Regions from separate parts of the Paenibacillus sp. FSL E2-0151 genome, predicted to be linked through region 2. Evidence: riboswitches for the same ligand, from Rfam matches in the RefSeq annotation. Region 2 holds a riboswitch; the other holds the start of a gene.
The links. Region 2 has a riboswitch for FMN ahead of ribD (bifunctional diaminohydroxyphosphoribosylaminopyrimidine deaminase/5-amino-6-(5-phosphoribosylamino)uracil reductase RibD). Riboswitches for the same ligand answer to the same signal wherever they lie in the genome.
Positions count from the first base shown of each region.

Region 1: another riboswitch for FMN. It lies ahead of MHI55_RS18020 (DMT family transporter); the one in region 2 lies ahead of ribD (bifunctional diaminohydroxyphosphoribosylaminopyrimidine deaminase/5-amino-6-(5-phosphoribosylamino)uracil reductase RibD).

Region 1 is NZ_CP150308.1:3,991,034-3,995,249, forward strand. It holds gene MHI55_RS18005 (amidohydrolase family protein) at 1-842, opposite strand, end outside; gene MHI55_RS18010 (CGNR zinc finger domain-containing protein) at 954-1,505, opposite strand; gene MHI55_RS18015 (DinB family protein) at 1,649-2,149, shown strand; FMN riboswitch at 2,234-2,387, shown strand; gene MHI55_RS18020 (DMT family transporter) at 2,532-3,512, shown strand; gene MHI55_RS18025 (amidase) at 3,835-4,216, shown strand, end outside.
Region 2 is NZ_CP150308.1:4,474,261-4,478,476, forward strand. It holds gene MHI55_RS20175 (bifunctional 3,4-dihydroxy-2-butanone-4-phosphate synthase/GTP cyclohydrolase II) at 1-717, opposite strand, end outside; gene ribE (riboflavin synthase) at 750-1,418, opposite strand; gene ribD (bifunctional diaminohydroxyphosphoribosylaminopyrimidine deaminase/5-amino-6-(5-phosphoribosylamino)uracil reductase RibD) at 1,479-2,582, opposite strand; FMN riboswitch at 2,906-3,075, opposite strand; gene MHI55_RS20190 (hypothetical protein) at 3,244-4,216, opposite strand, start outside.

The DNA of each region.
Region 1 (4,216 bases), 480 kb from region 2:
TCAACCTCAGGTGTGACCGACAAGGAAGCGCCGCTATCTGCCAGCATTTTGTATTCATCCATGCCCATGGTGTTACCATGAACGATATTCACCCGTGGACTTAAGAGTCCCGCTTCGTACAAGTGACTGATCGAGCGATCCACAGATCCCCAACTGCCAAATCCGGCATGCATGGAACAGATCGCATCCAGTTCTTGTGCTAGCTCGATCTCTTTCACGGTTGTATCCCAATGACTGAACTCCGGACCACGAATGGCAAGCCCATAAGTAAGCAATTGATCCCGTGATGAAAAATAACGTTCTTTGACTCTTCTCACATCATTGATCGAATACGTGAGTTGACTATCCCGATTCCAGTAGTCCGTCTCACCAGGGACTCCGTGAGCAAATACCGCCCGAATGCCAGCATCCTGAAGTCCACGAATCAGTTCATCCGTATGGTCAGGGGAATATGGCATGCTCCAATCCATTACTGTCGTCACTCCTGCGTTAAGCGCTTCCAAGGAACCGAGCAGATTGGCAATATAACTATCTTGTGGGCGGAGCTTGCTTCCCATCGCACCATAATAGAGATTTTGCAAATAAACTGGTAACGACCAGTTGGTTCCCGCTGTTTTGACAAGTGATTCCCACATATGCCGATGCGTGTCCACCAGCCCAGGCATAATAATCATCGATGAAGCATCAATGATCTCCGCATCCGGAATATCCAGGTCGGGCTGAATCGCCATGATCAGTGAATCCTGAATCAGAACGTCCGCCCTCTTATACTGTCCAATTTTAGCATCCATCGACAACACACAGCCATTTTTCAACAGATAACTTGTCCGCACAAGAAACATCTCCCATCTATTTTGGTTTGAAAGACGATCACATCCTGCTTACGAATCTGTACTGCTTCTGACTATTTTTTCGCTAGTATATATACATTATATAGTTATTGTTAGTATTTATCAATTTTGGAATTTGCGTTTCGCCCGAAATCTTCTGACCTTCATCAGATTGCCACACATCTTATCATCACAGTACTTCTGTGTTCTGCTTCGGGTATCATCATAGAACATCCAGCGACAATCCGAATTATCACAGATCCGAATCCTGCCGCCTTCTCCCTCCACCAAAGTCATGGCAAAATCAGCAGCTACCTCAGCCATAACCTGATGCCAATGTGCTTCTACAGCTACCAGTTTGAGTTTCAGTTCCTGATCAATTGTAGTCAATGTCCTTCTCACATGCCCTGATTCCATAACGCCGTTCAACCATTGTTTTTCTATATCCGTTAATGATGCTCCAGAAGATAAGCGGGCTCCAAGAGCTATCAATTCATTCCTGAAATTTCTCATCGACAACTCCTCTTCTGGAGATGCAGGGACAGAAGCGTTAAGTTGCCATCGTTCCAGAAAATCTTGCTGCCAGTTCGCCTTCCCAAGTCTGTCCTCCGATCGATCTCCCCCACGCCAGTCGTGATAATCGCTGTTTACAAAATCGGTCCATAACCTGTCCATATATACCTCCGTTTATTGTAACCATCTAATTAAACAAAGAAAGTTACAACTCGTCTTTGATGTGTTATATTAAGTGTAACCTTATTAATCAGTTTTAGCTAGTTACATCACAAATCACAATTATACGCAAGGAGGAAAAGGCAATGACGAACACAACAGCACTAGATGTGTTACTTATTCAAAAGGATGATACTTGGGATCAATGTAATTGGATTGTACCTTTGTCGAAATCCTTGGAGGGCCTTACAGCAGAACAAGCAGCCTGGATTCCACCCTCAGGGGGATTAAGCATCTGGCAGTTGGTTAACCATATGTATTATTACAACCATCGCTTATTATGTCGCATGCAAGGTAAGGAGCCTACCCTTCCTGCTGTAGACTCCAATGAATACACATTTGGGAATCCGGGAGATGCAACGGATGCAGCTGGTTGGAATACACTGATGCAGGGTACAACTCGATTAGCCCAGCAGTTGCGAGATCAATTAGCTGCACTACAAGAGTCTGATCTTGAAGCCGCATATATGGACTCCGAAGAGAAATGGGCACACGAACTGGCTCGCTGGGTACTCCATGATGCGTATCACGCAGGCCAGATCGTGCTCCTTCGCAGACAGCAAGGAAGCTGGAAAATCGTTTTCTAAAAAAAATGCTTGAACTGCTAGCGCTTACAGGAATAAGATGAACTTATTAATGTTACAGCTTGTTCAACACACTATATAATTGAATAGGATCTTCGGGGTAGGGTGCAATTCCCAACCGGCGGTGATGTTCTTCGGAACCAGCCCGCGACTCGCTAATTGTTCTTAACGAAGGACATTCAGCGACTGACTTGGTGTGAATCCAAGGCCGACGGTACAGTCCGGATGAGAGAAGATCAACACATTGACATGCCGTTCACGGGAAGGCCTCTTTCCTGACGCATGTCCTTGGATGAGCCCCCGTTTATTTGGTATATACCAAAACGGGGGCTTTTGTCGATTTTGCCAACTGAAGATTCCGTGTTCTGACGAAGGAGTCCTGAATATGGAAAAGACATCAGCAGCATCACCTGTTTACCGCAAGGAACGAAGTAATACCGGATTCTGGCTTGTAGTTCTCGGCGCCGCCTTATGGGGTGTCGACCCACTCTTCCGCATTATTTTGCTAAATACGATGACCTCCACGCAGATTGTACTGGTGGAACATATCATCGTCAGTCTTATTGCCATTCCCGTACTGTGGAAATTTCGGGCTGATCTGAAAAACCTGCGTGCTCGCCACTGGATTGCCGTGATTTTTATCTCATGGGGAGGATCAGCACTCGCAACGGTATTGTTCACCATGGCACTAACACATAACGATCCGAATACGGTACTTTTATTGCAAAAAATGCAACCACTCTTCGCTATCGTGCTGGCTAAACTGTTATTAAAAGAAACGTTGCCACGTCGCTTCGGTGGATTGTTCTTCATTGCATTAGCAGGAACGTACCTGCTTACATTTGGCTTCACATTGCCATTAGGTAACTGGGACAACTGGATTCATGCCGGAAGCTTGTTATCCCTTGGGGCTGCTGCCTTATGGGGAGGTTCAACCGTTATGGGACGATTGATGCTGGGTCAGGCGCGTTATGAAACGGTCACCTCCCTGCGCTTTGTCGTTGCTCTTCCCCTCCTGATCTTTATGACGTGGAATGAAGGTGCAGCATGGACGTTCCCGTCCGGAACGGGTGAACAGACCGCTGTCATCCTCAACATTCTCGGTCAGGCATTGTTGCCAGGTTTGCTCAGTCTTCTGTTGTATTACAAAGGTCTGTCGTCAACCAAAGCCTCTGTTGCAACACTCGCAGAACTTAGCTTCCCGATGGCGGGTGTGTTGGTGAACTGGATTGCTTTCCGTACACTGATTACATGGGAGCAGCTGCTTGGTTTTATTCTGATCTGGGTGGCCCTCTTCGCCATTTCTAGACAGCAGGAAAGATCATCAACTGCGGCCGATGCTGCACCAAAGCTTCGTACAGAGTAAGTGGATATATGTGAGGTTCTCATATCAACAAATAGTCAAATATAAAAATAAAACCATTGCACATCAAATAAGATGAGCAGTGGTTTTTTATTTCCATGACTCGATATTACTCGATCATTTTCTCAATTAGCAAAATGATCTATTAACCCTTTGCTTTATCTCTATTTCGCAAATGCAAATCCCCCTCTTTTCCCTCCAACCTCATAACGAGTATGCATATCATCGCACTACGTCTCTTCTATCTTTTGTCTTTTGTCTAATCCGGTGGTACGATGACATATGGAATAAACAGATGAAATATATTCAGAGAGGAACGATCATAATGTCTTCATTCTCATATACCTCCTACGACGCCGTAGGTTTGGCTGAACTGATCCGATCCCGGGAAGTATCCCCGGTTGAAATGCTTGAAGCGGCGTTTGCACGCCTTGAAGAAGTGAATCCGCAACTTAATGCGGTTATTCGTACATATGAAAATCGCGCACGTGAGGAAGCTGGTTTGGTTCGCCCTGGAGAACAACCTTTTGCCGGTGTGCCCCTGCTCCTGAAAGATATCTCGCAATCCTTGGAAGGTGAATTTCTGACTTCAGGCTCCCGTTTGTTCAGCGAGCATCGTGCATTACGCAATTCCAATTTTGTCACTCGACTCCGTGATGCAGGCTTTATCTTCATAGGACATACCAATACTCCTGAATTTGGTTTAA
Region 2 (4,216 bases):
CACATGTTCCTTATTGTCCACAGCGTTTGTATAAGCCACCGCTTGAAACTCACCAAAGTCCGTTGGCATACGCACAGCCACTTCACGTTGAACCAGCTGCTCTTTTTCGTTACGGTAACGAATCATGTCCTGAATACTGATCAGCTTCAGATCATGCTTCCGGGCAATCTCCTGCAGATCCGGAAGTCTGGCCATCGTGCCATCTTCCTTAATCACTTCACAAATAACGCCAGCAGGGTAGGAACCACACATAATGGCCAAATCTACCGCCGCTTCTGTGTGCCCGGCACGACGAAGTACTCCGCCGTCTTTTGCAATCAACGGGAACATGTGACCAGGCTTACGGAAGTCCCCGGCTTTCGCCTCAGGATCAATTAGACCTTTCACGGTAATAGAGCGTTCATGTGCCGAAATACCTGTTGTCGTATCTTTGTGGTCCACAGAAACGGTGAAGGCTGTTCCATGGAAATCCGTATTTTGTTGAACCATCGGTTTCAGGTTAAGTTCGTCCGCACGTTGTTGTGTAATCGGAACACAGACCAGACCTCTACCTTCAGTAATCATGAAATTAATGACTTCAGGTGTCGCCTTTTCGGCCAAAGCGATAAAATCGCCTTCATTCTCCCGATCTTCATCATCCACAACAATGACGGGTTTACCACGCATGAGATCATATATGGCTTCTTCTATTGTGTCCAGAATGGATTGTTCTGACATTGGTCCACCTCCAGTTAATTTCTGTTCTCTATTTATGCAAATCCGTGATTGGAGAGAAAATCTTCACTGATACTGCGCGGCTTGCCAGCACCCGTCTCCCGATGTCCTCTCCCATACTGGAGCAGATGATCCACATATTTGCCCAAAATATCGCATTCGATATTAATGGTATCCCCTGTCTTTTTCACATTTAGTACAGTTTCACCAATGGTATGCGGGATAATGGAAACCGTGAATGCGGTATCCGATGTATGGACAACGGTTAAACTAATGCCATCCAGTGTAACCGATCCTTTGGGGATCAGATATTTGAACAACTGGTGATCATCAGGCTTGATCTCAAACACAATTGCATTCTGATCACGTGTTATACTGCCAATCACTCCAGTACCATCGACATGACCCTGAACGATATGTCCGCCAAAACGACCGCCTGATTGCATGGCCCGCTCCAGATTAACTTTACTGCCAGATTGCAGCTGACTGAGATTGGTATGGCGATAGGTTTCAGGCATTACATCGGCGGTAAAACCTCCACCTTCGAGCGTTGTCGCAGTTAAGCACACACCGTTCACTGCTACACTATCACCAATCTTCAGATCGTCCATGATGGCGGAAGCTCCGATATTCAGGACCATCGCTTCGCCTTTCCGACCAATACGCCGGATCTGACCGACTTCTTCCACCAAACCGGTAAACATGCTGCCGCCTCCCTTTTTCAAGTATAAAGAACCTAACTTTCTACTTTCAAATCCATTTATTTATTCAGGCCACACCGGAATACCGCCAATGCTGATATTATCTCCAACTTGTTCAATCTCCAACTGATTCAATTGAATCGCCTGATTCATACGTTCCACACCCTCGAAGCGGAAGCTTCCAGGTGTATCATAACCGCCTACAATCTTCGGAGCGATAAACATGAGCAGTCGATCGACCAACCTTGCCTCCAGCATGGCTCCATTCAAGGTGCCTCCACCTTCAAGCAAAATTGAACCAATGTCACGCTCACCCAACTTGCTAAGTCCGTTTAACAGATCCACACGTGGTCCAGGACCACAGCGTATAATTTCGACGCCGTAGGCTTCCAAACGTTCAGCAGCTTCAGGACTGGCTTCGTCTGTTGTCAGCACCCATGTTGGAGCAAGACCATCCTTAACCATTTTGGCACCTACGGGAAGACGTAACTTGGAATCCACTACAATGCGCACTGGACTAATGCCTTCGACTTGCAAACGGGTTGTTAGTTCCGGATTATCGGCGATTACCGTGTCGACGCCAACCATGATTCCCTGGTGACGATGACGAAGGGCATGCACAATCTCACGAGCGGGCTCGTTAGAGATCCACTTGCTGTCTCCGCTGCGAGTAGCAATTTTGCCATCCAGAGTAGTAGCCGTCTTCAGTGTCACAAAAGGTAGACCCGTTGTGATAAATTTAATGAACTTTTCATTCATGCGTCTTCCACGCTCACGCAGTACGCCAACTTCAACTTCAATGCCTTGTTGACGAAGCATGCTTATACCCCTGCCGGATACTTGCGGATTTGGATCTTCACAACACACCACAACACGTTTCACCTTTTCATGAATCAGGCGTTCACTACAAGGTGGCGTCTTGCCATAATGACTACAAGGCTCAAGTGTAACGTATACCGTACTTCCCTCTGCATCACTGCCTGCCATGTTAAGTGCATGCACCTCTGCATGACCGGTTCCACGTTTCAGATGGCTCCCCAGGCCTACAATACGGCCTTCTTTCACAACTACACATCCAACAACCGGATTAATCCCCGTCTGTCCCTGTGCTCGTTCCGCCATATCCAATGCCAGTGCCATATAAAATTCATCATTGATCATTTCCAAATCCGTTCACCCCGCGGTTTAAAGTCTTGTTTATTAAAAAATCCCCGTCGAACAATCAGTTCGATGGGGATGATGAGAGACAAATGTCACCAGCAGGAGTGAAATGGATACAGCACGCCAACACTTTGCCCAAAACTTCATTTCGGGCAAGTGAAAATAGACACATACCTTAATGAACATCAATTACAGGTAAAGAGCTTTTATAGTGCGGCATATGTATGGAACTGTCCGACGTAACCGGATCTTCCCTGCACAGTGCAAGACAATACAAATTGTGACTGTGCAGCAATACTCCTGCTGAATGCAAACCTGTTAGGTCTGCACCTCTCCTTCTCCCATCCAGACTATACTGTCGGTTCTGGAATTACACCAGATCAGCCATCTGCCAATGGCAGACAGGTCACGGACTTTGCATCAAGTGCTGGACACCATAGGTCCTTACACTTCCTGCATCACCGCCGGTAGGGAATTACACCCTGCCCTGAAGGATTGCTTTCGTTATTACTTGGATGTTAGCACTTTAATGCCAAAAAATCAATTGTTTTTTGTTCCTTTTTGTCACATACTAACTTTTAATAAGCTAAGAAACAACAAAAAACCGCTTCCTCTCAAAGAGGCACGGTTTTGGCTTGGAGGCCTATTTCACATCCATCGCATCATTCTACATATCAGGAAAACACCAGCTCGCCATATGCTTTAATTCTTTGGCATTATGGAATGGAGTGCGATCAGGTTCTTGCAGGGGCGAAGTCGGAAGCGGGAACTCTCTTGCCACCCTTCTGACCCAACTTGTGGAATCGATCGCAATAGCCGAGCATTTCCAGCGTCCATTCGCTCTCGGTCGAAACGTCCCATGCAAATCTGCTTTTCCCGGCATCTCTGGGAAGACTCCATCCAGATATTCAACGATGACGCGCTTGTCTCTGACTTCATGACAATATACAGTCACCCATACACCTTCCCGGACCCGAACAGCATACACATCTCCAGACTGTACCTCCCCGGTACCTGCATCAGGTGATGCCTTTGGTACTTTTCCGCGAACACTTCTCTTCTTCTCCAATGCCCCTAAGATCGTGTCCTTTACAGCTGGACTCTCACCAGGCTTATCCGCAAGTGATATATTATTCAGATCAAAATCATGAAATATCTTGTTCAGGTTGTTCTCATTAATTCCGACAGATGAATCCCACCACGCCAGAGGGGCCTGCACTTCAACCCGCACATTGGGGCGTGCGTCACGCTGCATGTATGAGGTGAATTCCGTGATCATTCCAGGATGTTCCTGCGTATCCAATATGCCAATCAGAGCTAACGTCTCAAGTAAATCACGGTAGGCATATTCCTTCTGTGTAGGCAAAAGACGTTCCTTCTTGAGCGCTACTGCTGCCTTGCTGTAACGTGTTTTGGGAGGTAATTCGCGCAGCACCGTTAACACCGCACGGAATGTCCAGCGGTCGTACTCATTGGGTATTGGAAGCTCCTGCGCGGTAGCCAGCTCTCGAAGTGCCAACACGCATCCAAAAGGATCACCGTCCAACGGGGTTCCATTGGTCATCCGCCAATACCATTGCAGCGTTGTGTCAGTTGCTTGATCCACACTTAATCCGCAGATCTTACAAGTGTTCGAAGAT